Regions from separate parts of the Rhodoferax aquaticus genome, predicted to be linked through region 1. Evidence: predicted binding sites of a transcription regulator. Region 1 holds the regulator's gene; the other holds the start of a gene.
What was found. The regulator LexA, encoded in region 1, represses DNA repair genes until DNA is damaged. The targets are predictions, from matches to a motif close to ACTGTATNNNNATACAGT.

Region 1 (14,534 bases):
ATAACGCATGCAGGTGAGTGACCTGTAGACTAAGACCACAATGCTTAAGAAAATTCGAGTGGATCAGCTCACCTTGGGCATGCATCTCAAAGAGTTTTGCGGCTCTTGGATGGAGCATCCGTTTTGGCGAAGCGGCTTTGTGTTGACGGACCCTAAGGACATCCAAGCGGTTCGCTCCAGCAGTATCAAGGAAGTTTGGATCGATTGCTCCAAAGGTTTGGACATTCCGGATGGTGAAGTCGCCGTTTCTGCTGCTGAGTCTGACGCCCAAGTAGAGGCCGAGTTACAGGTGATGGCTGTGAGTCAGCGCGTGGTGACCCCTGTGTCGGCCGCCGAGGAGATGGACCGCGCGGCCCAAATTTGCTTCCAGTCCAAACGCGCAGTGACCTCCATGTTTGAGGAAGCGCGGCTAGGCAAGGCCGTAGACACTGAGGGTGCCAAAAACCTTGTCAACGAAATTACCGACTCTGTAGCCCGCAACTCAGGCGCACTCATCAGTTTGGCACGCCTCAAGACGGCTGACGACTACACCTATATGCACTCTGTGGCGGTCTGCGCCATGATGATTGCGCTTGCCAAGCAACTAGGGTTGGATGATGCGCAGACCCGTTCTGCGGGGCTTGCAGGTCTCATGCACGACTTGGGCAAGGCCATGATGCCCATGGATGTTTTGAACAAACCAGGTAAGTTGACCGAGGCTGAGTTCAAAATCATCAAGTCCCACCCGGTTGAAGGCTACAAAATGTTGCGCAAGAGCCCCAACATAGACCCAGCGGTGTTGGACGTATGCCTGTACCACCACGAGAAAACGGATGGCTCTGGTTACCCCAAGGGCTTGAAAGACCAAGAGATCAGTTTGTTTGCCAAGATGGGTGCTGTGTGTGATGTGTACGACGCCATTACCTCGAACCGGCCGTACAAAGCAGGCTGGGACCCTGCAGAGTCCATTCGCAAGATGGCGGAGTGGACCCATGGGCACTTTGATCCGAAGATATTCCAAGCCTTCGTCAAGAGCTTGGGTATTTATCCTGTGGGCTCTTTGGTGCGCCTCAATTCAGGGCGTCTGGGTGTGGTGATTGAGCAAACGGGTAAGTCCCTGACCATGCCAATGGTCAAGGTGTTTTTCTCTACCAAATCCAACATGCGGGTCGTGCCCGAAGTCATTGACTTGTCCTTGCCCACCACTTCGGACAAGATCGCTGGGCGCGAAGACCCCGCGCAATGGAAGTTTGCAGACCTCAATGAATTGTGGTCTGGCTTGCCCAAGTCGCCTTGGTGAAAACACGTTTGTCGCCCATGGAATAAGCGGGGGTAGCTACTAAAAACATAGCAATGTTGAGCGGCGCTTGGTTCGCACGCTCAACCCTCTATCCGCTTAATACGTAGTTAGCAACCCCGCGTGATGGGCATTTCCACGGGTTTGGCGTTGAGTGCGTACTTGCCAAGTTCTAACTTGGCAATGGCATTGCGGTGTACTTCGTCGGGGCCGTCGGCAAAGCGCAGTGTGCGCGCTGCGGTGTAGCTGTAGGCTAGGGGGAAATCGTCGCACATGCCGCCGCCGCCGTGCACTTGCATGGCCCAGTCAATCACGTCGCAAGCCATGCTGGGCGCGACTACTTTAATCATGGCAATCTCATTTTTGGCGAGCTTGTTGCCGCCCAGGTCCATCATCCAAGCCGCTTTGAGGGTGAGCAGCCGCGCCATGTCAATCTTGCAGCGTGCCTCGGCAATGCGCTCTTGGGTCACCGTTTGTGCAGCAACAGGTTTGCCAAAGGCTATGCGCGATGAGGCCCGTTTGCACATGAGTTCCAAAGCGCGCTCAGCCAAGCCGATCAAGCGCATGCAGTGGTGAATGCGCCCGGGCCCTAAGCGGCCTTGGGCGATTTCAAAGCCACGGCCTTCGCCTAGAAGCATGTTGTCGACCGGTACGCGCACGTTTTCAAACAGCACTTCCATATGGCCATGGGGGGCGTCGTCGTAGCCAAATACGTTCAAAGGTCGCACGACGGTAATGCCGGGGGTGTCTGCAGGCACCAGCACCATGCTTTGTTGCGAGTGGCGTGGTGCTTCGGGGTCGGTTTTACCCATGGTGATGTAGACCGCGCAGCGTGGGTCACCGGCGCCAGAGATCCACCATTTGCGCCCGTTGATCACGTACTCGTCACCCACTCGCTCAATGCGGGTTGCAATATTGGTGGCGTCGCTGGAGGCCACGTCGGGCTCTGTCATGGCGAAGGCAGATCGAATCTTGCCTTCCAGCAAGGGCTTGAGCCAGCGCGCTTTGTTGGCCTCGGATCCATAGCGGGCAATGGTTTCCATATTGCCGGTGTCTGGCGCTGAGCAGTTGAACACCTCGCTGGACCACAGCACTCGGCCCATCATTTCGGCCAGCGGTGCGTACTCTTGGTTGGTAAGCCCCGCGCCTGCATAGCCGGAGGCTTGTGCGCTATCGATCGGCAAAAACAAATTCCACAAACCGGCTGCTTGCGCTTTGGGCTTGAGGTCCTCGATGGTTTTTAGGGGCGTCCAGCGCCGTCCGGCTGCGGTGTTGGCCGCAATCTCCGCATGGTAGGCCGCTTCGGCTGGGTAAATGTGCGCGTCCATAAAGGCTTGCAAGCGGCTCTGCAGCTCTTTGGTTTTGGGGGAATAGTCGAAATCCATAGGGTCTCCGGGAGTGTGTGGGGGTGGGCGTTATGCTTCGGATGAGCCGGGGCTATGCCTACACCCGCTGGGCAAACTGCCAGGCCATACGGGCCAGCGGCAGCGCGCCGGCGGCGGAGCTCACAGCCTGTGCGCTTGACGCAGTGCCTGCTTCCACCCGCTTGGCAATGCCTTGCAAAATGGCTGCAATGCGGAACATGTTGTAGGCCATGTAAAAGTTCCAGTCTTGCTTGAGCTGCGCGGGAGTTGCCAACTGCGTGCGTTCGCAATACAGAGCGATGTAGTCTTCCTCGCTAGGAATACCCAGTGCCGCGAAGTCCAGCCCCGCAATCCCGCGAAAGGCACCCGGCGGAATGTGCCATGCCATGCAGTGGTAGCTAAAGTCTGCCAAGGGGTGGCCCAGGGTGGACAGCTCCCAGTCAAGCACGCCAATCACGCGGGGCTGCGCGGCGTCAAACATCAGGTTGTCCAAGCGGTAGTCACCATGCACGATGCTCACCAAGCGCTCATCTCGGGCGGTGGTGGGGATGTTCAGCGGCAGCCAGGCTATGAGCTTGTCCATCTCGTCGATGGGCGTGGTGATGGACGCGACGTACTGTTTGCTCCAGCGTGCAATCTGTCGCTCGAAGTAGTTGCCCGGCTTGCCGTAACCGGCCAAACCTTGCTGGGTAAAGTCCACCGTGTGCAAGGCTGCAATCACGCGGTTCATTTCCTTGTACATGTCACCACGCTGGGCTGGGTTCATGCCCGGCAAGGATTGGTCCCACAGCACCCGGCCGTCCAAACACTCCATGACATAAAAAGCGCGGCCGATGATGGACTCGTCCTCGCATAAGCAGTGCATGGTCGGCACCGGCACATCGGTGCCCTGCAATCCGCGCATGACGGCATATTCACGCTCTATGGCATGGGCGGAGGGCAGCAGCTTGGCCACGGGGCCGGGCTTGGCCCGCATGACGTAGCTTTTGCTGGGGGTGATGAGCTTGTAGGTGGGGTTGGATTGCCCGCCCTTGAACATCTCCACCTGTAGCGGGCCTACAAACCCAGGCAAATGGACTTGAAGCCAGTGGGTGAGCGCGGCGACGTCAAACGCATGCTTGTCGCTCACGCCTTGGGTGCCAATGAAATGGTCGAAGTTACTCATGCGGTGCTAGGGGTTAGTGTGGGCAGTAGGGCTTAGGCGTCGGATTCAATGATGCGCATGAGCGCGGTGCGGTTGCGGATGACCAGACCACCGGGCTCTATGCGAATAGCTTCTTCGCGCTCCATCGATTTGAGCTCTTGGTTGACCCGCTGGCGTGAGGCACCCAGCAACTGAGCCAACTCTTCTTGTGCCAGTTGCAGTCCGATACGCAGTTCCTTGTCGTCGCTGAGTGATGGGACGCCATAGCTGCGACCCAAGTGCAGCAACTGCTTGGCTAAGCGTGCGCGCAAGGGCAGGGTGTTGAGGTCTTCCACCAAGCCGTACAGCTGGCGAATCCGCCGCGCGTGCAGCCGCAGCAGGGCTTCGTACAGCTCGACGTGCGTGGCCAAGATCTTTTTGAAGTCCGCGATGGCCACACACAGCACTGTGCTCGCGCCATGCGCATAGGCGTCGTGGGTGCGCCGCGAGCCGTCGAAAATGGATACGTCGCCAAACCAAATTCCCGGCTCCACATAGGTCAGGGTGATTTGCTTGCCGGAGATGGAGGTAGAGCTCACGCGCACTGCGCCCTTGGCGCAGGCAATCCATTCTTCGGGCGGTTCGCCGCGTGCGGCAATAAGGTCGCCGTCTTTGTAGCGTTTGACGTAGGCACATCGCAGAATGTCGTGCTTGAGCGACGGTGAGAGTGAGGAAAACCAGCGACCTGCATTGATCGCTGCGCGTTCGTCAATAGTAAGAATAGGTTCGTCCATGGCCTGTCTTTTGGGTGACTGAGGAGATCAAGGTTGATCCGTCCATTGTCACCCCGGGGACGCCTACTTGCGCACAAGTCTGTCGCTTGTGCGTCTTTGGTGCGGGCTTACTCTTCTTCTTGCAAGAGGCTCAGGCCAATGGCGCCGCGGCGGCGCAGCCAGGGGCTGGGGCGATAGCGGGTGTCGCCGTACACCGTTTGCATGTTGAACAGGATTTCCAGCATGTTGGTGGGGCCATACGCATTGCCCATAGCCAAAGGCCCCATGGGGTAGCCAAGCCCAAGCGTGACCGCAGTTTCTAGGTCGGCAGGTCTGCAGATGGACTGTTGGCAAATATCGGCGGCAATGTTGACGATGTGCGCCAACACGCGTTGCGTGACGAAGCCACCACTGTCGCGGATGACGCTCACCGCCTTGCCATCTCGCGCAAACAAGGCGTGCGCTGCGTTGCGCATATCTAGCCGGGTGGCCGGGTTGGTCGCCAACACGCGGCGCTTGGTAATGGCATCGTCTAGCAGCATGTCAATGCCCACCGTGCGCGCTGGGTCCAGCCTTTCCACCACTGCCACGGTGGTGATATCAAAGCCCAGAGGCGCAACTAGCGTGAGTGCATTGGCAGAAGGGGACTGCCCGGTTTCGATTTTGGCGCCCAAGTTTTTAAGCAACTGTAGCAACTCCAGCCTACGTGTGGCGCGTGGTGACACCCATACAGGAGGTAGCTCATCCACAACGGGTACCGCCGGCTCCGGGCTGGTTTGGGACTGGTTGTCGATGTATTTGTAAAAGCCTTCTCCCACCTTGCGGCCTGTGAGCCCGGCTGTCAGGCGCTGGGCAGAGATCACACTGGGGCGGTAGCGCGCTTCTTCAAAGTATTGGTGGTAGATGGACTCCATGACGGGCTGGGACACGTCCAGCCCAGTCAGATCCATGAGTTCGAAGGGGCCAAGTTTGAAGCCAGCTTGGTCGCGCAAGATACGGTCAATCGTGCTGAAATCTGCCACGCCTTCGGACACGATGCGCAGAGCCTCGGTCCCATAGCCCCGCCCCGCGTGGTTCACGATGAAGCCGGGGGTGTCTTGGGCGATCACTGGGGCGTGCCCCATTTGCTTGGCGTAGGTGCGCAATCCTTCAATCACAGCACCATCTGTCTTGAGGCCGCCAATAACCTCGACCACCTTCATCAAGGGCACAGGGTTGAAGAAGTGGTAGCCCGCAAATCGTTGCGGCGTTTTCAATGCGGCGGCGATAGCAGTGATAGACAGGGAGGACGTATTGCTAGCCAACACGGCGGTGGGCGCCACGATGGCTTCTAGGTCTTTGAACAACCGGGCTTTGATGTCCAAACGCTCCACCACCGCTTCTACAACCAAATCACAGTCGGCGAGGTCTTGCAGCGCTGCAGCGCTTTGCAGGCGGCCTGCATAGGTGTGCGCCAACTCTTGGCTGATGCGTTGCTTGTCGCACAGCTTTTGCCATTGCCCTTGCAGCTGCTGGATGGCCGCTTGCACGGCAGCCGGGTCTAAATCAAATAGATACACCTGGCTACCGGCTTGCGCCGCAATCTGGGCAATGCCACGCCCCATGGCACCTGCACCTACAACCGCGACGTTTTTGTATTGAAGTGACATAGCAAATTGGTGTTGAATAGTGGAATAGTGGGTGGTTTGCGCGTATTGCCGCCGACTGGGGTGACCTGAACACGGTAGGATCAAGCTAGTTTGTAAAAAAGTGCAGCATAAATGAAGCGAAAACTTAGTTTAAGTTTAAAGCATTTTGGTGTGGGTGTGGTGCTACTCTTGACGGTGGCGGGAAGTTCTGCGATTACTTTGGGCCGGGTTCGCGGCCCTGCGTTATTGGGACAAGAGTTGGAAGTAGCGGTGCCCGTGCAAATTGCTGCAGATGAAGATGCCAGCGCGCTTTGTTTTAACGCCGACGTCTATTACGGAGATAACCGTGTAGATCCCGCTCGCGTTTCCGTCAGTAGCTCCGCAACCCAACAAGGTTCCGATTCAGTAGTCCGTGTGCTTGTGCGCCAGCGCATTGATGAGCCCGTAGTCACGGTGTATCTGCGTTCGGGCTGTGGCCTTCAGGCGACACGCAAATACGTTTTGCTGGCGGATATGCCGAGCGAACCTGCTGCACAAAGCCCAGTGGGACGGGGGCCACTAACCCCAAGCGTGACCGTTGCTACAGGGCAAGCAGGTGACGTGGGCTCTAAAAAACAGTCTGTAGCGGGGGGCGAGAAGGAGTCCGGCCAAGAGCAAAATAAAGGAGGCGGCTTAGCTGCCCTGCGTGCCAGCCAAAGACCGAGCGGAGTGGGGAAGTCGGGCCAGGCATTGGTCGCCACTGAGAAGACTCCCAGCCCAAGGGTAGAAGGGCATAAACAAAGCAAGCAGATCCCTTCGCAGAAGGCCAGGCTGAAGCTAGAGTCTTTGGACCTGTCGGTCGAGCTCGATCCCGTATTGAAGTCGAGTGACGAGTTGCGCTCAGAGCCAAAAGAAGACGCAAAACTGCGTGCCGATGCCACCATTGTTTGGAAAGCGCTTACTGCGTCTCCTGAGGATGTGCTTAAAGACGCGCAGAATGCTCAAGCCACCGAAACTAAGCTCAAGCAGCTCCAACAGCAGACTACAGATAACCAAAAGTCGATTACTGACTTGGTAGCGCGTTTGGACAAGGCGGAGTCTGAGCGCTATGCCAATCCGGTCATTTACGGACTTATCGCTCTGTTGAGCTTTGCGACCGTAGGTGGCTTTTGGGTATTGAGGCGCAAAGCCGCCAGCGCAACCACAGAATCGCCTTGGTGGCGGGGGGAGTTCGCTGACGAGAGCTCCATTCACAACAGCATCTTGGGCTTGGATGAAGCTGCTGGTGCACCCAAGAGCAAGCCTGCAGAGGCTTCCAGTTCAGCGAAGGCGAAACTGGAGTCTTTGGCAGAAGCGAGAGTTGAAATGCCTGCGCATGTGTCGAAGGATGCAAGCGATGGCCGTGCTTCCCCTGACTCTTTGCTATCGGCGTTTGCGTTGCCAGCGCAAAGCAGCCAAGGTTTCAGGCAACGAGATTTCGCGCACAGCACAGACAGCGGTATGCGGGCGGTCAAAGCGAAAGAGCTGATTGACGTTCGCCATCAAGCAGACTTTTACGTGGCCTTGGGCCAGTACGATGAGGCGCTAGCAGTCCTGGAAGGCCATATTCGGGACGCAGAAGAAGCCGATCCGCTGGTGTACCTAGACTTGCTGAACGTTTTGCATACCTTGAGCCGTAAACCGGCGTTTGATACATACCGTGAAAAGTTCAACGCATGCTTTACAGGTTACGTCCCTGAGTTTGAAATTTTCACCGCTGAAAGCGCTGCCTTGGACAGCTATCCTCAGCTATGCGCGCAGCTGACAGAGCTTTGGCCATCTCCAGACGCTTTGGGCTATATGGAACGCTGTTTGGTGCGAGATCCACAGTTGCCTTTGAGCGCCAACGTCACTTTGGACGCATTCAAAGACTTGCTGATGCTTCATGCAGTGCTCAAGAGGGTCATGGCTCCGTCTGAGTCGGTCTTGGTGCCCTTCAGTGTGAGGCCTGTTCCCCAAGCACCTGCACTCGCGCTGTCTAGTGTTCTAGAGGCACCTTCGCATGCTGTGGCCACGACGTCTGTGGATCTGGCTCTCGATTTAGATCTTTCGGAGCAGTCCGATAACTTAATCAACTTCGAGCCGCCCAAGCCTGAATGACGCTTCGCTTATCTGCGCACCTGTAAAGCACCAGGGTTGACGATGTTCGAAGGTGTCCCCTTTATGAAGTTGGCAACATTGTCAAACGCCACGCTGAACATATGTTCATAGCTCGTTTGTTCTACATACCCAATGTGGGGAGTGCAAAGGCAATTCTCTAGTCTGAGCAAGGCATGCCCTTGCAAGATTGGCTCGGTTTCAAAGATGTCCACAGCGGCCATACCGGGCCGACCGCGGTTGAGGCCACCAATCAAAGCGTCTGTCTCAATCAATTCGGTGTGGCTTGTGTTGACCAGCAGTGATGTAGGCTTCATTAAGGCCAAATCAGCGTGGGTAATGATGTGCCGGGTTGACGGGTTGCATTTGAGGTGCAAAGACAAAACGTCAGATTGGCTAAAGAATTCTTCGCGGCTTGTAGCCGCCACATGGCCATCGTGCTCGGCGTTTTTTTGGCTGGTCTCGCTTCCCCATACCAATACCTTCATGCCAAATGCCTTACCGTAGCCAGCAACAAGCTGACCTACGTTGCCGTAGCCCCAAATCCCCAATGTTTTATCTCGTAGTACGCTGCCCAGACCGAAATTGGCAGGCATTGCCCCTGACTTAAGTCCTGATTGCTGCCAAGCACCGTGTTTGAGGTTGCCAATGTACTGAGGTAGCCTGCGCATCGCGGCCATCACCAATGCCCATGTGAGTTCGGCGGTTGCGCCTGATGTTTCAACCCCTTCTGCCACTGCGATGCCTCGTTCAGTACATGCAGCAACGTCAATGTAGCCCCCCATTCGCCCGGTCAGCGAGATAAGCTTGAGCTTGGGAAGTTTTTCGATCAGTAACTTGCTGATCTGCGATCGGTCACGGATAAGAACGATGATGTCAGCATCTTTGAGTCGAACTGCGAGTTGACCTTGCCCTTTGACGGTATTGGTGTACACCTTGGCTTGGTACGCATCCAGCTTGTCAGCGCACGCGAGCTTGCGCACAGCGTCCTGATAATCATCCAGAATCACAATATTCATAGCACACATTGTGCCTTGTCTTAGGCTGCTGTTATCGCCAGTTGGGACTCCGTGAAAACGCTAGTATTTAATAGTCTTCCGGCGCGCCTTTGTGCTAGGTTATGGTGGGCTATCTACTGTGCCGTAGCTTCTAACGCAACCAATCTGTCTAGCTCAGCACACACGTCAGCCATTCTTCCGGACATCACCAAACGGCCGTGACCAAAATGCGCGCTGTCGCGCTCGATAACGCGCAACACGCGAACGGGTTTCGCGACTCGCAAACCGTACGTTTTCTGAAGTGACTTGCTTGAGTAGCTTCCAAGTTGCAGAGTTCTGGACGTTGCGAAGTCTGTAGTGAAGATACTTTGCACCGGCTCGGTTGGCTTGGGAGCTGAGCGGCGACCAAACTGCTTGGTCAATGCCGCCAGCGCGGTATGGGTAATGAAGGCGAGGTTCATAGCTACAAGCACTTGATCAGCAGTTACATGAGCATGGTGTTGCGAATCAGCCCTACAGCGAGCCCTTCAATTTCAAACGACTCACCTGGCTCTACCACGATGGTTTGGTAGTCTGGGTTCTCCGGGTGTAACTCAATCAGGTGTTTGTTGCGGCGAAAGCGCTTTACAGTGACTTCATCACCTAGGCGGGCAACGATGATTTGCCCGTTCTTCGCATCTTTGGTCGCCTGTACTGCCAACAAGTCGCCGTCCATAATGCCTGCGTCGCGCATCGACATGCCACGTACTCTTAGCAAATAGTCAGGGCGATGTTGAAACAAGCTGCTCTCCACGAAGTAGCTTTGGTCTACATGCTCTTGCGCCAATATGGGTGAACCAGCCGCTACACGGCCCACCAATGGAAGTGAGAGTTGCCCGAAGCCTGGAAGCGACATCGAGTACTTTTCGCGGGAGCCAAACGGCGATTGAGCCGCATTGCTCTTGATGCGAATGCCGCGCGACGTGCCACTAACCAATTCAATGACACCTTTGCGGGCCAAGGCTTGTAAATGCTCCTCGGCTGCATTCGCTGACTTAAAACCTAACTCGCTGGCAATTTCGGCCCGGGTAGGGGGGGCTCCTGTTTGCGCGATGGCGGTTTGGATGAGTTCAAATATCTGTTGCTGCCGGGCCGTGAGTTTGGGACTATCAAGCATACTGACTCCTTAGGTCTGCATAGGTGACTACTGTTATCTTTAACAGCTGTTGCAATATACAGTAACTGTATTTTTAATCAGTTTTATGAGATTGACAAGCTATGAGCGCAAAAAAACAAGGGAAAGTCGTTTTTCTGGGAACCGGGGGAACCATTGCAGGTACGGCCAGTGATGCTTCAGACAATGTGGGGTATAGCGCCGCACAAGTGGCGGTCGATCAGCTGCTGGCATCTGTTCCTCGCTTGAAAAGCCAACTCGACGGACGCGTGTTGGTGTCTGAGCAGGTGGCCCAAGTGGACAGCAAGGACATGGGGTTTGTTGAGTGGGCGGCCTTGCATGCCCGAATACAAGATCATTTGGCGGACCGCGATGTCGTAGGCATTGTGGTGACGCACGGTACGGACACCCTTGAAGAAACGGCTTTTTTCTTGTCTCGCACCTTGTCTACTGTGGGCCTTTCGGAAAAGCCAGTTGTACTGACGTGTGCCATGCGTCCCGCATCGTCGATGACGCCAGACGGACCTCAAAACCTCTTGGATGCCGTGGCCCTTGTGCTAACGCCGGGGGCTCACGGCGTAATGGCGGTGTGCGCGGGCACCGTGCATGATGCGGCCCATGTGCGCAAGGTGCACACGTACAAGTTGGATGCATTTGACTCTGGGGAGGCTGGGCCTTTGGGCTTCGTGGAAGAGGGTCTGGTGCGTCAATTGCACCCATGGCCGGGCGTCCACCAAGGACTTACTCTGCAGTTTGAGCCGAAGGCGGGGCATGTGTGGCCGCGCGTAGACGTCGTGATGAACTATGCGGGTGCATCCGGTGCCATGGTAAGAGCATTGTGTGCTGACGCAAGTACAGAAGCTCACCCATTGCGCGGGATCGTGGTGGCCGGCACTGGCAATGGCACGATTCAGGCAGATTTGGAAAGCGCCTTGCGTGAGGCACAGGAACTAGGCATACGCGTGGTCCGTTGCTCGCGTTGTGCCAACGGTGCTGTGATTGCGGCAAGCGCATCGGATGCCTTGCCACATGCGGGTGCGTTGTCGCCAGTGAAGGCGCGCATTGCCCTCATTTTGGAACTGATGGGTTGATGCAAATGCAAAAGGCCGCATAAAGCGGCCTTTCTGGTGCACGGTTGCCGACTGTGTGTTAGCTGCTAAGGGCTTCCATGACACGTGCGGTAATGGCATCAACGTTACCTACGCCGCTAATAGCGCGGTACTTGGGGGCGATGGCGGGCTCTTGGCGTGCCCATTGCGAGTAGTAATCCACCAGTGGGCGGGTCTGTGCGCTGTAAACATCTAAACGCTTCTTGACCGTTTCTTCCTGATCGTCATCGCGTTGAATCAAGGGCTCTCCAGTGACGTCATCTTTACCTTCGGTCGCAGGAGGGTTGAATTTGATGTGGTACGTGCGGCCTGATGCCGGATGTGAGCGCCGCCCACTCATACGTTCGACGATGGCGTCAAACGGGACGTCAATTTCAATGACATAGTCCAGCATCACCCCGGCCGCTTTCATGGCATCCGCTTGGGGAATCGTGCGGGGGAAACCGTCAAACAAGAAGCCATTGGCGCAGTCCGCTTGCGTCAAGCGTTCCTTGACCAAGTTGATGATCAGTCCATCACTGACCAACGCGCCTGAAGCCATGACCGCCTTGGCCTCCAAACCTAAGGGAGTACCTGCCTTCACTGCTGCCCGTAGCATGTCGCCAGTCGAAATCTGGGGGATTCCGTACTTTTGGCAGATGAAGGTGGCTTGCGTGCCTTTTCCAGCGCCTGGTGCGCCCAACAGAATCAGTCTCATGGGTATCCTTGGATGTAGCTAAAACTTGCCTTATTGACCTAGGTACCGAGGGTGCCTAGGTGCTTGTAAATTGACCCGTGAGAATAGCACGGGCTGCCTACGCGCTAACTTACAGACTAGGGGGGCTTTGCGAGAAAATTGCTCTCACACGTTCCAAATCTTGCTCAGTGTCTACCCCCGGGCCCGGTACATGCTGGGACACGTGTACGGCAATGCGGTGACCATGCCATAGCGCACGGAGTTGTTCCAACGCCTCGGTGGTCTCAATGGGGGCTACGGTCAGCGTTGGGAACTGCCGCAAAAAGCCAACGCGGTATGCATAAATGCCAATGTGTCTCAGGGGCGCAGGGCTTGGTAAGGCCGTCATTCCGTTTGCAAAACCATCTCGCCACCAGGCAATCGGCGCACGGCTGAAATAAAGCGCAACGTTATGGGCATCCAAGACCACCTTAACGACATTGGGGTTGGCCAAGTCCGAGACATTGTCAATCGCATGTGCCGCAGTACCCATACTCGCCTGTGGGTGGGTACTGAGCAACTGGGCGACCGACTGAACTAACGTGGGGTCAATCAATGGCTCATCACCCTGCACATTGACCACGATGTCGCTGTCAGGCAAAGCCAAAAGTTCACAGGCTTCGGCTAAACGGTCGCTTCCAGAAGGATGGTCTTCGCGGGTCAGTATGGCTTCAACCCCATGGAGTGCGCAGGCTTGCGCAATGCTGATGTGGTCACATGCCACCACCACGCGTGTCCCTTCAGGCACACCTGATTGCACCCGTTGGGCTACGCGCACCACCATAGGCTGGCCCGCGATATCCGCTAAGGGTTTGTTGGGCAGACGTGTGGACGCCAGGCGGGCAGGGATGAGTACAGTGCAGGCCATAGAAAGTGTGCTTATAGGCCGAGCTCTGCGTCACTCAGTGTGCGGGCCTCGTTTTCGAGCAAGATCGGAATTCCGTCGCGCACGGGGTAGGCCAGCATGGCGCTACGTGAAACCAACTCTTGCTTTTCGCGGTTGTATTCAAGGGGCCCCTTGGTGACAGGGCAAACGAGGAGTTGTAGTAGTCTGGTGTCCATGTGGGGATGATAGCGCCGCCATCAGTCTTTACGCGAGCGCAGCGCGCTATCGATGTGGGAATCTAAGGTGTCAAAAAATGCGGGTTCCGCTGCCTGTTGCAAGGGTACCGCCAGACTATGGGGTGCATGCTGCCAGAGTTTGAGTGCGTCTTTTTCGGTGCAAATAAGCTGGTAGCCCTCGTAAATATTGGGTGGCCAGCTACTAAAGTCATAGTGATCTGGCAGCGCCAGAGTCTTGTCAAGGGGCACACCCTGTGCGCGCAACATGTCAAAAAACCGTTCCGGGCGCGCAATGCCCGCGACCGCCATGACGGGTTCGTGCCCTGGCGCATACAAGGCCGCTAAAGGAATGTGCTTTCCGTTGCGGTCTATGGCGTACGGCGCCAAACTGCGCCGCGCAACAAACTGCCCCGTTTGGGCGACGCCACCGGTGTTTAAAACGAGCAGATTCTCAGTATGTTGTCCCAGCGCCTTGATGGGCCTGCGCGGCCAACGCTCGCGCAGTGGCCCTGACGGCAGCAAGAGGCCATTGCCACACCCTCGGTCATCAAAAACGCAGACCTCGATGTCGCGGTACAAAGCATAGTGTTGCAAGCCATCGTCGCAGACGATCACCTGGGTGTGGGGATGCTGCGCCAAGAGGGCGCAAGCTGCGGCATGGCGCGAGCGCGCCACAAAAACTGGTACCCCCGTTGACCGCTTGATCAGCAAGGGCTCATCGCCCGCCAAGTCAACCGAAGTATCTCCAAGTACCTCCACGGATGCTGCGTCACTGTTACGTCCATAGCCGCGCGACACAACGCCAATCGCAAGGCCGCGGGCGCGCAAGTGTTCAACGATGGAGATGGTGGTGGGAGTTTTGCCTGCGCCACCCACGACGACATTGCCTACGACGAGTACGACGGCATCAACGCGCTGCGGCTTCGCTAGACCATAGCGGTAGCAAGCACGACGCAACACATATAGCAAGGCATAGAGGGCGGTGAGGGGCAGCAAGCCCCATGCCAGAGCGCCGCGCCGTGTCCAAGCGCGCAGCAGCGTTTGCTCGACTGCGCCGACCCACGCGGCTGCCATTGCACTACTTGTCGCCCGCCAGTGCGGTGGACTGTGTTGCAAACGTAATTTGATTCAGGCCCGCGCGCCGTGCCGCCTCCATCACGGTAACGACCGATTGGTGCTTGGCGCTGGCGTCGGCACTGATGATGACTACCGTGTCTT
Region 2 (14,534 bases), 2.2 Mb from region 1:
AGACCGCGGGTTTTTGTGGCGGGTAAGCAAAGGTGGGCACAGTTCTTATGTCTATGGGACCGCGCACGTGGCTGCGTGGGACTGGGCGTTTCCTGGACCTGTTTTGGGGCAGGCGTGGCATGAAGCGGATGTGCTTGCACTAGAAATAAATCCCTTAGAGCCAGAGACTGCGAGCACCCTGGAGCAGAAGATGAGCGCGAAGACTGCGCCACCTTTGCCAGCCGCTTTGAACGCGCGCATGCAGGCGGTGGCGGACCGGCTTTGTATAGCACGAGAGGCTTTGGTGCGCTATCGCCCCGAGATGCAGCTAGCCACTCTGGCGAGCATGGTAGCGCGGGACCAGGGCTTGGAGCCCACCTATGGCATTGACTTGCAAATGGCACTGATGGCGAACGCTGCCCAGCGACCCATCGTGTCTTTGGAAACCGTTGACGAGCAGCTGGAGGCATTGCGCGATGACAAGGCGCCCCTTGCACAACGCAATGCTGACGTGGCCTCGGCCTTGCGCGACTTGGAGAGCGGCAAAACCCGCAGTATGTTGATCAAGCTGATGCAAGCCTGGGCAAACCATGACTTGGCTACCCTGGAAAATTACGCCGCCTGGTGTGCCTGTATCAAAACGGCTTCAGAGAAAGCAGCTATGAAACGCTTGGTGGATGACCGCAACCCTGTCATGGCCCAACGATTGGATGCGCTGCATGCTGCGGGGACCAAGGTGTTGTTGGCGGTGGGCGCCTTACATTTGGCAGGCCCCACCGGCTTACCCACCCTACTGGCGAAGCAGGGCTACACGGTACAGCGCTTGTACTAATGGAGCAGGCCTTAGAGTCCAGCGTGTGGTAACTCCGTGCGAGTGCTTGGCTGAGACTAAGGCCGCATTCTCATCGGTAGACGGATCATGCTTCACGGTGGGGCAGTAGGTGGTAGCGCAAGCGCCGGGCCTTTGGATGCCTTTGTCTTGGGCCAAGCGGCGCAGCCTGTCAACAAGGCGACACGAAAGCATGCCTACTTGCTGCGCATCAAAATGGAAGACGTGGCGGTGGCTATGATGAAGTTTTGGAGCCAATGCAATGCAAAAATTTAGATGGAATGCCGCCTTGATGGCCCTGCTAATTGCGGGGTCATTGGGTGCCGGGGCCAACGCGGCTGAACTCAAACTGCGCATCTTAGAGACGACTGATGTGCACATGAACCTGTTGAGCTACGACTACTACCAAGACAAAGCGACCGACCAATACGGTTTGGCACGCACGGTTAGCCTGATCAAGGCTGCGCGGGGCGAGGCGACCAACAGTATGCTGTTTGACAACGGAGACTTGTTGCAAGGTAACCCCTTGGGAGACTTGGTGGCCAAAGTGCACCCACTCAAAGAGGGGCAAGTTCACCCCGCCTACAAGGTGATGAACCAGATGGGCTATGACGCCGCCAACATTGGCAACCACGAATTCAATTACGGCCTGGCGTTTTTGCGCCGCTCCTTGCAGGGCGCCAACTTCCCTTACGTCAATTCCAATGTGTTTTTGGATAACACCGCCAAGGACAGCGCCAACCCAACGCATGCTTTCACACCTTATGTGCTGTTGGACCGCACCTTCAAAGACTCCCAAGGTGCCAGTCACAACCTCAAGGTCGGCGTGATTGGCTTTGTGCCACCCCAAATCATGCAGTGGGACAAGGCCAACTTAGAAGGTCAGGTCGTCACCCTGGATATGGCTGATATGGCGAAAAAGTATGTGCCTGAAATGCGAGCCAAGGGCGCACAACTGGTGATCGCCATTCCGCATTCCGGGTTTGAAAAAGGTGAGGTAGGGCAGTTTGCGGAAAACTCGGTGTCGCGCTTGGCCGAGGTGCCAAGTATCGACGCCATTTTGTTCGGCCATGCGCATGCCGAGTTCCCGAGCAAGGCGTTTGCCACCTACCCCAAAGTGGACATCGAGCGTGGCACGATCAACGGGGTTGCTGCTGTCATGCCAGGTCGCTGGGGTGACCATTTGGGCGTGGTGGACTTCACACTGGACAACAGCAGCGGCGCGTGGAAAGTGGTGGACAGCCGCTCCACCATACGCCCCATCTTTGACCGTGTGGCCAAGAAGTCCGTGGCCGAGATCGACCCCATGGTCGAAAAAGCCGTTGGTGCAGAGCACGCACAAACCTTGGAGTACGTGCGTGGCAAGGTGGCCTTTAGCAGCGCACCCATTTACAGCTACTTCGCGCAGGTGGGCGATGATTCCTCCGTGCAAATCGTGTCCAACGCGCAAATTGCCTACGTCAAACGTGCTATGCAGGGTACCGAGTACGAAAAGTACCCTGTGCTTTCGGCAGCTGCGCCTTTTAAATCGGGCGGACGCCAAGGCTGGGGCTACTACACCGACATTCCCGCGGGGCCCTTGGCCATCAAGCACGTGGCCGACCTGTACATCTACCCCAACACCCTTAAGGCCATGCTGCTGACCGGTGCAGAGATTAAAGAGTGGCTGGAAATGTCAGCCGGGCAGTTCAACCAAATTGACCCCAAAGGCACCGCGCCCCAAGCCCTGCTCAATGACGCCTTTCCCTCCTACAACTTTGACGCCATAGACGGTGTGAGCTACGAGGTGGATGTGACCCAGCCCGCCAAGTACGACACCAAGGGCGCCGTGGTGTCTGCAGCGTCCAGCCGGATCAAGAACCTGCGTTTTGAAGGTGCGCCCATTCGCTTGGACGCCAAGTTCATTGTGGCCACCAACAACTACCGTGCCTATGGAGGCGGCAACTTCCCTGGACTGAACGCCAGCAAAGTGGTGCTAGATGCGCCAGAGGAAAACCGCCAGACCCTGGTCGAATACCTCACCATGATGGACACCTTGGCCCCCGGCAAACAAGTGAACCCCAGCGCAGACGGCAATTGGCGCATTGCCGCCATCCCCGGCGTCAAACCTACCTTCTTGTCTGCCAGCGCTGCCCAAAAGTATTTGGACAAACACCCCAGCATCCGCTTGGTGAAAGACAACGGCGACGGTTCAGCGCTCTACGAACTGGGCTACTAAGCCCAAGGCCCTGGTCCCGTGGTCAGTGCGACTGCGGGGCAGGGGCCTTTTTCTTATTGGGCAAGCCCGGTGGAGTTCAGTGGCCCTGCTGCGCTTGCAACTGCACTTCGTTCCAGCTGCCGCGTTCATACTGTTGCAAGCCCTTTGCATCAAATCGCCACAGGTACAGCCAGCCGTTGTCTAAGAGTTGCTGCACCACGGCATGTTTCTGGATGACGGTTTCAATGGCTTGCTGGGGTGCATCAATGACCACGGTGAGCCGCAAAGGTTCGTGCATCCACCGCTTGCCGTCGTGCAAAGATTGTTGCGACAAGCCAATGCGCAGGTCGCCTCCATTGCCCTCAAACACGCCAAGGTGGCCCCCCACCACGTTGTGCAGCACCTTGTTGCCGCTGCCCAAATGCAGCGGCTCGCAGGTTGAGGCGTGGTATTGCCAGTTAATCCAGTGCGTGACGAGCATGGGGGCCGTCATCAGCAGTTCCAGCACGCTGCCATCGGCATCCTGCGATGCCTCATAGTCGTGCAGAAAACTGCGCCCCTCTAGGCGCACACCTCGGCTACGTGCCCGTGGTGCGATCAAGAACGCCGCATTGCCCGCCAAGCCCCATTCGGGGCGCGTTTGCGCGCCGTCATTGGCGCGCAAACGCAATTGGCTGAGTAGCGCGGTGTGCGTGGCACTGGGGTCCAGCCCCAGTGTGGGCGCCCGTTCCCGTCGTACCTGGTCGCAGGCATGCGCGAAGACGCTTTGCAAGCGGTCCCAGCGCGTGCGGGCAGCGCTGGGTAGCAAGTCTAGGTCAAAGCCCTCGATCTCGTCGGTGGTGGTGTTGTGCAGCGCGGCCACGAACACTGTGTCTTCTGGAATCGTGATGCCGTGTGCGAGCAGGCCATGGCGCACCGCTGTCTCATTGAGTAGCAGCGCCAGGCTTCGGGCGTTGACCTCACCGGTTTGGCCGCAGCATGCGCCGCAATCCAGAGCCGCTGCGTGGGCATTGTTGGTCGTTTGGCTGCCGTGGCCCACCAGCAAGACCAAGGGCGCGAGCTGGCGGTCCAAGCCCATGGCGTGCAACACGCGCGCTGCAAGCGTCACTTTGGCATCCAGTTCCAAGCCTGTGACCTGCGGGCGGCACAGGGGCCGGTAACGCACGGGCAGACCATCGAGGTCATCGCGCGCGCGCGCCGCTTGGGTGGGCTTGAGCCATTGCCCCAGCTTGCCAAGGTAGCTGAAACCAGCCGCCTCCACAAACGAGAACGCAGCGCCCGGCCAGCGGCTGGCGGCCTGCCATTGGTCTGACCAGCCAAAACGGTCCAGCCGGGCTTCATGGGCCGCGCTTTGCATCGCGTCATCCGTAGCACCTTGGCTGTTGCTGGGGGCCACCATCCGGTCCTGCACTTCGATGCCTGGTGCCAGTAGCCCGGGCAGCTGGGGCCGACGTGCGTGCGTGGCCAACGGGGTGTAGGCAGCGGCCAAGCCAAAGAACCCTGCAAACCCGATGGTCTGAATGGCTGGCCACACCGACTCCAGCGCGCGGCGCAGGGGTTCGCTGCGTACATCAATGCAAAAAGCCGCCTGCACTTCAACCGCCTGTGGCGCAGCGCTTTCGCTAGCACCTAAGACCAGCTTGTGCGCCAGTGTGCGTTGGTAGCCCGCTTCCAGCGCGCGTTGCCACACCTCGTCGACCAGCAACGCCTCTTGGGCGTGTGCCAATAGTGCGGGGGCATGGCTCCACTCGCCTTGGAGCGCGGCGAAGGCGTGGCTGTTGGCGGTTCCGCCTTTGCACTCCAGCAAAATAGCGCCCCACGCCAGCCGAATGGCCAGTAGCTCGCGCAAGTGGGTGTCGCTGCGGCCTTCCAGGCGCGCCTGCCAACCCAAGTAGGCACACCAAGACGCCCAGCCGTTGACCGTGAGCAACACCGCTTCCAGGTAGTCCGCCCACACCGCCTGTGGCAGGCCTAGGCGCTGCAGTACCCAGCGCTCTGCGTCTTGGCGGGTGCGTGGCAATGCTTGCAGGGCTTTGCCAAGATGGGGCAGACCCATCAGCATGCCTATGCCGTGGTCGTGCTGCAGCGTGTAGCGCCAAAACGCATACAGACCTTGCGCGCGCTCGGGCTGCCAATCGGCCTGGTGTTCGTCAAAGTAGGCGGCGCAGGTTTGGCTCACCTGGTGGGTGATCGCTTGACGCCACGACAGGCGGGTATGGCGCTTGGGGTCGTTGTCCAGCACCTCAATCAACAAGGGCAACTGGGCCACCGGTTGGTCGGTGTGCAGTGCGCCTACACATTGCGCTGCCGATAGCTTTGCGGCCGCGCCGGGCACTTGGGTCAAGGCATAGTCCAAGTCAGCCGCGGTGATGCGACCTTCTTCCCAAGCTTGCAGCTGGTTGGGGCGCGTGGGAAACACTTGCACGCCACCCAAGACCGCCATGCGTGCCGCTACCTGCCGCACGGGCATGCCAATGCGGGACCAATGTGGATTCACCGCAATCGCGCGGTCCAGCGGCCATGCGGGTGCAATGGCTTGGCAGGCTTGCGCACAGGCCGCTTCGGCTTCTGTCTGGTATGGCCAATCTACAGCAGGGCTAGGCATTGCGGAGTTCGGGGTCTGGGTGTCTGTTGACCTTGGGGCGCTCGGGCTCAATGTGTCCATGGGGATCTCCTGGAGTTCTGTTTAGGGGTGGGCTGTGGCGTCAACGCGCGTACCGATGGGTGTGCCGGTGTGCGATGCATGCGGTGCCCAGTGGCTAGGCCAGAGCTGCAAAGCCAGGCGCGTGTAGAGCTCGTCGACATAAAAGCCTGCATAGCTCCAGCGGCGCCATCTGCGCAGCGCGTTGGGGCGAATCTGCAGCACCACCAAGCACCCATACAAAGCCGCCATGCCTAGCAATGTGACCAGGCCCAGCGTATGGTGTGGCACATCGCGAATGCCGAGCGGCAGGCTGTGCAACAGCAGTGCCAGCGTGGCCAGACCCACAATCATCAGCAGGCCTGAGCAGGTCTGCAAGACAACAGCCCGCAGACTGGCGCGCGCTGGGTCCAGCCACACCATAGGGGCCCAGGCCAAGCCCATCACCGCGCTCCACCACCAAGGCCAAGCAGCGGGGTTTACCAGTGTTTGCATCAGCACTACGGCGGCTACCGCAAGGACCGGGGCTATGCACAGGCTCACGGGGGTTGGCCCATGGGCACTGCGCATCATCTGCAAACGCGTCTCGCGCACGGCGCTAGAGGCCGACAAAAACGCGTGGGCTTTGTACAGCGAATGTCCGATCAAGTGCAGCGCCGCCAGCGTGTACAGCCCCAGACCGCATTCCAGCAGCATGAAGCCCATTTGTGCCACGGTGGACCACGCCAAGCGCACTTTGATGCTGATGCGCGTCAGCATCACCAAACCGGCCAGCACGGCGGTGCCCAAGCCGAAGGCGATGAGCAGCGAGCGTGCGGGTGTGGCCTGTTCCAGCAGCGGCGCAAAACGGATCAGCACAAAGCCCCCCAAGTTCACCACGCCTGCATGCAGCAAGGCCGACACCGGGGTAGGGGCCTCCATCACCTGGATCAGCCAGCCATGCACCGGCAACAGCGCGGTGCGCACAACCACCGCCAGCACCAAGCACACCGCGCTCAGGTGCAGGGAGGTGGACATTCCCTCGCGTGCAATGTGGGCCCACAGCGCGGTTAAGGAGCCTGTACCCACTTCAGTCCAGGCCAAGCCTGCCGCCGCAATCAGCAGCACATCGGCCATGCGGTCGGCAATGCGCTTTTTGTGGGCCGCCAGCAGGGCAAAGGGGCGGTCCGGGTAAAAGCACAGCAGGTGTTGCAGTGCCACCCCCACCAAAGCCCAGGCGGCGATCAACACCACCCAGTGGTCAGCCAACAGCAGCACATGTACGGCCGCCAATACGCCGGCCAGCGCAGCCATATAGCGCCGCTGGCGGTGCTCGCCCTCCAGATAGCGGGCAGAAAACACCCCAATCACCCAGCCCAGCAGTTGCACCAACACCGCCAAAACGCTCCCCAAGCGGGTCGGGTTGAGCCCAGCCTGCGCCTCCACGAGGTAGGGCACCAGCAGGGCGGACACCACGCTAAAGCCCAGCGCCGCGCCTGAGAGCGCGTTGCACGTCTGCCAAAGTGCGGCGGTAGGGCGGTCTTGCCGGCGGGGCGTGAGCAAGGCCAGCAGCATCAATGCGGCGGGCATACAGAGACTAACGGTTGCGGCAACTTGAAGCAAAGTCATAAAAAGCACCTCAAAGAGAAAGTTGTCGTATGCTGCCCGTCCTATAACGTTCTGTAAAATACATTGATAGTTTTAAAACGTTCTGTATAAAAGAACAATGAACCTAGAGCAACTGAACTTTCACCACCTGTTCTACTTCTGGCGCGTTGCCAAGTTGGGACATCTAACCCGCGCTGCGGAGGAGTTGCACACCTCGCAGTCGGCCTTGTCGGCCCAAATCCGGCAGCTGGAAGAGCGCTTGGGTGAGGCCCTGTTTTTGCGGGAAGGTCGCCGCCTGCTGCTGACCGACACGGGCCAACTCGTGCTCTCGTATGCCGACAACATCTATGGCTTAGGCCAAGAAATGCTGGGGCGGCTGCAGGGGCAGAGTGAGGGCATCACCCGGCTGCGTGTAGGCAGCATGGCCACGCTGTCGCGTAACTACCAAGAAAACTGGATTCGCCCTCTGCTGACCGACCCCTCGGTCGTGCTCACGCTGGAGTCAGGCTTGTTGGAGGGCTTGCTGGCCCGCCTGCTGCAGCACCAGCTGGATGTGGTGCTGGCCAATGAGACCGTGCCCGCCGACCCGGAACGCCCCTTGCACTGCCGCTTTCTGGGGAGCCAGGCGGTTTCATTGGTAGGCCCCAGCAAGGTGTGGCAAGCCCACAGCCTGCGTGTGCCTGAAGACCTGCAAGGCATGGACTTGGCCGTACCTGGCCCACGCCACGCGGTGCGGGCCCAGTTTGATGCCCTGTGCGCCGCCGCCGGAGTCACCCCCCGCTTGCGCGCCGAGGTGGACGACATGGCCATGCTGCGCCTGATTGCCCGCGACAGTGATTGGCTCACGGTCTTGCCCGAGGTGGTGGTGCAGGACGAATTGCTGGCGGGCAGCTTGGTGGTGGTGGGCCAGTCCGCCCAGCTCAAAGAACGGTTCTATGCCATCACCACGCCGCACCGGCATCGCACCGACATTGTGGAGCGCTTGCTGTCGCTCTCACCGCAAAACCCTAGGCAAGCCGACGCTTTGGCGGCTGGTACTCGGTAAACGCCGAAGCCAGCGCAGGGCCCACGCTAGCGCTTCTTTCGCATCTCTTCTAAAATATGGTTTTATATACAGTATTTTGAACTGAATGCCCATGCCATAAGCATTGCAGCGCAGTTCATTGGGGCTGTCAGCGATGGAGCAACAGGCCATGGAGTCTGCGGAATCGGTTGAAACCCTGGGGCGCACGGCCATGCCTGCGGGGGAGGGGGCGCCTGCCTATGCGGAGTTGGTGTGCCTGTCTAACTTCAGCTTTCAACGGGGGGCGTCGCAGCCGGAGGAGCTGGTGGCGCGCGCGCACCGTTTGGGCTACAGCGCCTTGGCCTTGGTGGACGAGTGCTCGGTGGCCGGGGTGGTGCGTGCGCATGGGGAGGCGCAGCGCCTGGGGCTCAAGCTGTTGCTGGGCGCGCAGTTTCGGGTGCCGCTGGGCGCGCAGGCCCACGCTCAGGGGCAGACCGCCACCCGTGGCACCGCCCATACTGGCGCGGCAGGTTTTACCGCCGTGGTGCTGGCCCACTCCTTGGAGGGCTGGGGCCATCTGTGCGCCTTCATCACCCAAGCGCGCATGGCCGCGCCCAAGGGCGAGTACTGCGTGGGCTGGGGGCTTGCGTATGCCGCGCACTGGGCAAGCCTGCAGGCGTGCGAAGTGCTGCTGCATTTTGATGGCGCTATAAAAACAGAAGCGGCTTGCGCAGTATCCATGGGCGCTAGAGCCCTATTTGGCCCTAATTTGTGGTTGTGTGCCAGTGCGGGCTTGGTGTCAGGTGACAGCTTGCAGGCGCAGCGGGTGCAGCAAATTGCAGCTCTCAGCGGCGTGCCCGTGGTGGCCACGGGCATGGTGCACATGCATGTGCGCTCACGCAAACCTTTGCAAGATGTGCTGACTGCCGTGCGCCTGGGGCTCCCGGTGTCGGCCTGTGGGTTTGCCTTGCAAGCCAATGCGGAGTCGCACATGCGGGTGCGGGCGCGGCTGGCTGCTTTGTTCCCCGCGCAGTGGCTGGCCAATACCTTGGAAGTGGCCCAGCGCTGTACCTTTAGCTTGGACGCGTTGCGTTACCACTACCCGCTAGAGGCGGTGCTGCCCGGCCAAACCCCGGCCCAAACGCTGCGCCACTACACCGAAGAAGGGGCGCTGGTGCGCTACCCCACTGGTGTGCCACCGCAGGTGCGCCAGCAGCTGGAGCATGAGCTGGTCTTGATTGCGGAGATGCGCTACGAGATGTACTTTTTGACCGTGCACGACATCGTGCGCTTTGCACGCAGCCAGGGCATTTTGTGCCAGGGGCGGGGCTCGGCGGCCAATTCAGCCGTGTGTTACTGCTTGGGCGTGACCGAGGTCAACCCCACGGAAACCAATTTGCTGTTTGAGCGTTTCATCTCCAAAGAGCGCAACGAGCCGCCCGATATTGATGTGGACTTTGAGCACCAGCGCCGCGAGGAGGTGATCCAGTACATCTATGCCAAATACGGCCGCGAGCGCGCCGCCATTGCCGCCACCGTGATCAGCTACCGGCCCCGCAGTGCCTTGCGCGATGTGGGGCGTGCGCTGGAGATCCCCGACGCACTGATTGCCGCTTTGTCCAAAGAGCACCCCGGCATGTACAGCCGCGAGGTTTTGGCCGAGCGTCTGGGTGATGCCCTGGCGCGCCTAGGGCCCGACTTTCAAGCGCCTACAGCGCGGCGCATGCAGCAGTGGGTGGACTTGAGCACGCAGTTGCAGCGCTTCCCCCGCCACCTGAGCCAGCACGTGGGCGGCTTTGTGCTGACGCAGGGGCCGCTCACGCGCATCGTGCCGGTGGAAAACGCCTCCATGCCGGACCGCTCCATCATCCAGTGGGACAAAGACGACCTCGATGCCGTGGGCCTGATGAAGGTGGATGTGCTGGCCTTGGGCATGCTCAGCGCCATTCGCCGCTGCTTGGCGCTTATCACCCAGTGGCGCGGCTTGCCACGCCCCATGCGCATGCAAGACATTCCGCGCGAAGACACGGCCACTTACGACATGATTTGCCGGGCCGACACGGTGGGCGTGTTTCAGATTGAGAGCCGCGCCCAAATGAGCATGTTGCCGCGCCTCAAGCCCCGCACGTTTTACGACCTGGTGGTGGAAGTGGCCATCGTGCGGCCCGGCCCCATACAAGGCGGCATGGTGCACCCCTACCTCAAGGCCCGGCAAAACCCCGAGGCCGTGACCTACCCCAGCCCACAGCTCAAGCAGGCCTTGGTGCGCACCCTGGGCGTGCCCATTTTTCAAGAGCAGGTGATGCAAATTGCCATGGCGGCAGCCAACTTCAGCGCGGGCGAGGCGGACCAGCTGCGCCGCTCCATGGCCGCGTGGAAGCGCAAGGGCGGCGTGAGCAAGTTTTACGACCGCTTGGTGGGCGGCATGCTCAAAAACGGCTACACCCAAGCATTTGCGGACACGCTGTTTCAGCAGATTGAAGGCTTTGGCGAGTACGGATTTCCAGAGAGCCACGCGGCCAGCTTTGCGTTGTTGGTCTACATCAGCTGCTGGCTCAAGTGGCATGAGCCCGCCTGCTTTTTAGCGGCCATGCTCAACAGCCAGCCGCTGGGGTTTTACGGGCCCTCGCAGCTCGTGCAAGACGCCCAACGCCATGGCGTAGAAGTGCGTGCCGTGGCCGTGGCCCACAGCGATTGGGATTGCACCTTGGAGCCTGCAGCACCGTCAGCAGCCCATGGTGGGGCAGACGCAGCACAGACCCATCAAGCGGCTGTGCGCCTAGGCCTGCGCTTGGTGGGCGGCTTGTCGCAAGAGGTGGGCCTGCGCATCAGTGCGCAGCGCGCGCTGGCGCCGTTCACCAGCACCCAAGACTTGGCGTTGCGCTGCCAGCTCGACGCGGGCGATTTGAAAGCCTTGGCCAGTGCCGACGCGCTGCAGTCTTTGAGTGGCCACCGCCGCCAGCAAGTGTGGGACGCTTCTGCTTTGCGGCCCGCCCCCGCATTGTTGCAAGGCGTGCCCATTGAGGAAGACCCCTTGTATTTGCCCGCCGCTGCCGAGGGAGAAGAAGTGACGTTTGACTACGCTGCCTTAGGGCTCACTTTGCGCTCGCATCCCTTGCTGCTATTGCGCAGCCAGCTATCAAAAATGAAGCTGCTTACCGCCGCGCAGATGCGCAACTACCCCAGTGGCCGCTTGGTGCGCGCATGCGGCATCGTCACCATGCGCCAGCGCCCGCAAACCGCCAAAGGCGTGGTCTTCGTCACGCTGGAAGACGAGACCGGCTCCGTCAACGTCATTGTGTGGAAAGCAGTGAAAGAGCAGTTCCGCCAAGAGGTCTACCAAGCGCGGCTCATGGCGGTGTACGGCATCTGGCAGCGCGACGAAGCCAGCGGCGGCGAAGTCCGCCACGTGATCGCCAAGCGGCTTGTTGACCTCACGCCCATGCTGGGCGACTTGGCCACGATCAGCCGGGACTTTCATTGACGGTGGGGCGTGCGCGCGCCGTGCAGCGTTGACAAGCTGCCGGACTGCGGCCAATACTCGCCGCCATGACACATCTCGTTTGGCTTGTGGCGACACTGTGCTTCTCTCTAGGAGCGGTGCAGGCGCAGGTGCTAGCGGTTGCGCCCAAACTGCCGGTTCTGGTCACTTCTGCCGATGGCAAAACGCCTGACGGCGGTCAGGCGGTAGAGATCCTCACGGAGGCAGCGCGCAGGGCTGGGCTCACGCTGAAGATGGAGATCCAGCCGTGGTCCCGAGCGCTGTTAACCGGGTCGCAGACCGCCAACGTTTTGCTGTTCCCCGTGGTGCGAACGGCAGAGCGCGAAGCCCAGTTTGAATGGCTAGGCCCCGTCAACCGGGTGGAGTATTGGGTGTTTCGCCGCACCGAGGGGTTAGCGCCAGTGGCTAAAACTTTGGATGACTTGAAGTCGGCCTCCATCGGCACCCTTGCCAACAATGCCAACAATGAATGGTTAAAAGCCAAGTTGCCAATGGCCACGATCCAACCCGTTCCCCTGTACAGCAGTTTGGCCCCCATGCTGTTTTTGGACAGGTTTGATTACTTGGTCGCAGCGCGCAGCACCTTTTTTGCAGAACTCGAACGGCTTGGCAAGCCAAGAGCTTCGGTACAAGCCCTATTCCCCCTGGTCGATGATGTGGCGGACGCCAAGTCGTATGTGGTGTTAGCCAAGGGCTCTGACCCGCAGCTAGTCCGTAGCATCAGAACTGCCCTAGAGCGCATGGCGGCGGACGGCACCTGGGACAAGATGTACAGAAAGTACCAGTAGTCATTTTTTCACGACGGCATCAGGCGCATGCAGCCGTTCGCGTCCTCAGCCAGGGCGCGTTGCCCGTTTCGGTCTAGGCTGTGATACCTTTGCGCCCCACCTTTTCACCCGGACCTTTCTATGCCACGCCTAGGCAGCATTCATCTCTATCCCATCAAGTCCACGGCAGGCATGGAACTGCCCCGCGCTTTCGTGAGCGAAGAGGGCTTGCTGGGCGACAGGCGCTATATGGTGGTGCAGCCAGACGGCACGTTTGTGACGGCCCGCACCCACCCCCAGTTGCAACTCTTGCGTGCAACCCCGCAAGACGGCGGCTTGCACCTGGCCTACCCGGGCCATGCCATCCTGAATTTGTATGAAAAAGACTTCAGCCTGGAGCCGCAAGCCACTGCGGTGTGGAGCGACCGTTTTACTGCTTTGCGCACCCATCCCCAGGCCGATGCTTGGTTCAGCCAAGTGTTGGGTGAGCCGGTGCGCTTGTTGTGGGTGGGTGCACGCTCTGCGCGTTATCGCGCCGCAACCGGCACGCGGGTCAGCATGGCCGATGGCTACCCGGTGCTGCTGATTGGCCAAGCCTCCTTGGACGACCTGAATCTGCGCTCTCACGCCTTGCACCAGATGCGCCAATTCCGTACCAACTTGGTGGCCACGGGCACCCAGCCGTTTGAGGAAGACAGCTGGAAGCGCATTCGCATCGGCGAGGTGGAGTTTGCGGTGCTTAAGCCATGTAGCCGCTGCATCATGACCACGGTGGAGCCGGGCACAGACCGCTTCAACGTGCTGCGCGAGCCGCTGTCTACGCTGGCGCGCTATCGCCGGGGGGACGATGGAGAGGTGTACTTTGGCCAAAACCTCGTGGCCCTTAATGAGGGGTGGGTGGAGGCCGGCAGCCCCATTGAGGTCTTGGAAACGGTGGAGCCCGTGGTCTACGCCGATACCGCGCCCAAGAAGCGGGTCTTGGTGTGTGTGGCCCGTGAGCCAGTGGCCCGTGATTTCGAAACCTTTTGGCTAGAAGCGGCCGATGGTCAACCGTTACCCAGTTACTTGCCGGGCCAACATCTGCCTGTCAGCGTCGATGTAGAGGGCCAGCGCCACCAGCGCCGTTACACCTTGAGCTCAAGCCCAGACCAGTTGGCACGCTACAGCATGAGCGTTAAACGCCAAAGCGATGGCCGCGTGTCATCCTGGTTGCACCAAGCGCTGCAAGTTGGTAGCACCTTGCTCGCCGAACCCCCTGCGGGGGACTTTCACTTGGGGGCTGGGCGCACGCTGTTGTTGCTCTCGGCAGGCTCGGGCGTGACGCCTATGTTGTCGATGGCGCGCACCTTGGCGTTGCGTGGCGAGCTCGGTGGGGTGCACTTGATGCACCTGTGCCGCAGCGAGGCGGACCTACCCGCTGCCGCCGAACTGGCGGCCATGCAGCAGCAAGGCTTGCAACTCACGTGGATCTTGAGCCAGCCCGGACCCCACTGGCGGGGCTTGCACGGACGGTTGAGTGACGCGCACTTGGCGCAAGTGCAGGGCTTGCTGGCGCGTGAGGTCTTTCTTTGCGGGCCTGAGGGCTTTATGGCAGATGCTGCCGATCGCTTGCGGGGATTGGGAGTGCCCGCAACCCACATCCAGCAAGAGCGATTTGGTGGCACTGCGCGTGGGGTGGACCGCCCCCATCAAGCGCTACAACTGCGCATTGGCACGCACAGCATTGCGGGAAATAACCAAGCCACCATTTTGGATCAGGCCCATAAGCACGGCGTGGCCTTGCCCTGGAGCTGCCGGGCTGGCGTTTGCGGCACTTGCAAGCAGACCTTGCTTTCGGGTGAGGTAGACCAGGCAGAGGTTCCCGCCATCACGGAAGCAGAGCGGGCGCAAGGCAAGGTGCTGACCTGCTGCGCAGTGCCGCTGAGCGACGTGGTGCTTGGTCCGCTGTGAATACTTTTTTTTTTGATCCCCTGCATCCAAACGCCCAAAGCCTACCTTCTCTAGCTAGGCCACTAAAAGGTGTTGGCGC

Region 2: the regulator LexA is predicted to act here: its motif matches at 8,334-8,351, upstream of EXZ61_RS17630 (error-prone DNA polymerase).

What each region holds. Positions count from the first base shown of each region.
Region 1 covers NZ_CP036282.1:1,625,273-1,639,806, forward strand. The annotation lists gene EXZ61_RS07565 (HD-GYP domain-containing protein) at 41-1,279, shown strand; gene EXZ61_RS07570 (acyl-CoA dehydrogenase family protein) at 1,387-2,661, opposite strand; gene EXZ61_RS07575 (phosphotransferase family protein) at 2,720-3,805, opposite strand; gene EXZ61_RS07580 (Crp/Fnr family transcriptional regulator) at 3,838-4,557, opposite strand; gene EXZ61_RS07585 (3-hydroxyacyl-CoA dehydrogenase) at 4,665-6,185, opposite strand; gene EXZ61_RS07590 (hypothetical protein) at 6,297-8,282, shown strand; gene EXZ61_RS07595 (D-2-hydroxyacid dehydrogenase family protein) at 8,291-9,298, opposite strand; gene EXZ61_RS07600 (hypothetical protein) at 9,412-9,738, opposite strand; gene lexA (transcriptional repressor LexA) at 9,762-10,433, opposite strand; gene EXZ61_RS07610 (asparaginase) at 10,535-11,521, shown strand; gene adk (adenylate kinase) at 11,580-12,236, opposite strand; gene kdsB (3-deoxy-manno-octulosonate cytidylyltransferase) at 12,346-13,122, opposite strand; gene EXZ61_RS07625 (Trm112 family protein) at 13,134-13,316, opposite strand; gene lpxK (tetraacyldisaccharide 4'-kinase) at 13,338-14,390, opposite strand; gene EXZ61_RS07635 (ExbD/TolR family protein) at 14,395-14,534, opposite strand, start outside.
Region 2 covers NZ_CP036282.1:3,813,298-3,827,831, reverse strand. The annotation lists gene EXZ61_RS17660 (TraB/GumN family protein) at 1-811, shown strand, start outside; gene EXZ61_RS17655 (hypothetical protein) at 899-1,084, shown strand; gene EXZ61_RS17650 (bifunctional 2',3'-cyclic-nucleotide 2'-phosphodiesterase/3'-nucleotidase) at 1,071-3,026, shown strand; gene EXZ61_RS17645 (YbcC family protein) at 3,103-5,670, opposite strand; gene EXZ61_RS17640 (NADH-quinone oxidoreductase subunit L) at 5,692-7,254, opposite strand; gene EXZ61_RS17635 (LysR substrate-binding domain-containing protein) at 7,352-8,278, shown strand; gene EXZ61_RS17630 (error-prone DNA polymerase) at 8,469-11,720, shown strand; gene EXZ61_RS17625 (substrate-binding periplasmic protein) at 11,786-12,526, shown strand; gene EXZ61_RS17620 (hybrid-cluster NAD(P)-dependent oxidoreductase) at 12,647-14,455, shown strand; gene EXZ61_RS17615 (phosphate/phosphite/phosphonate ABC transporter substrate-binding protein) at 14,518-14,534, opposite strand, start outside.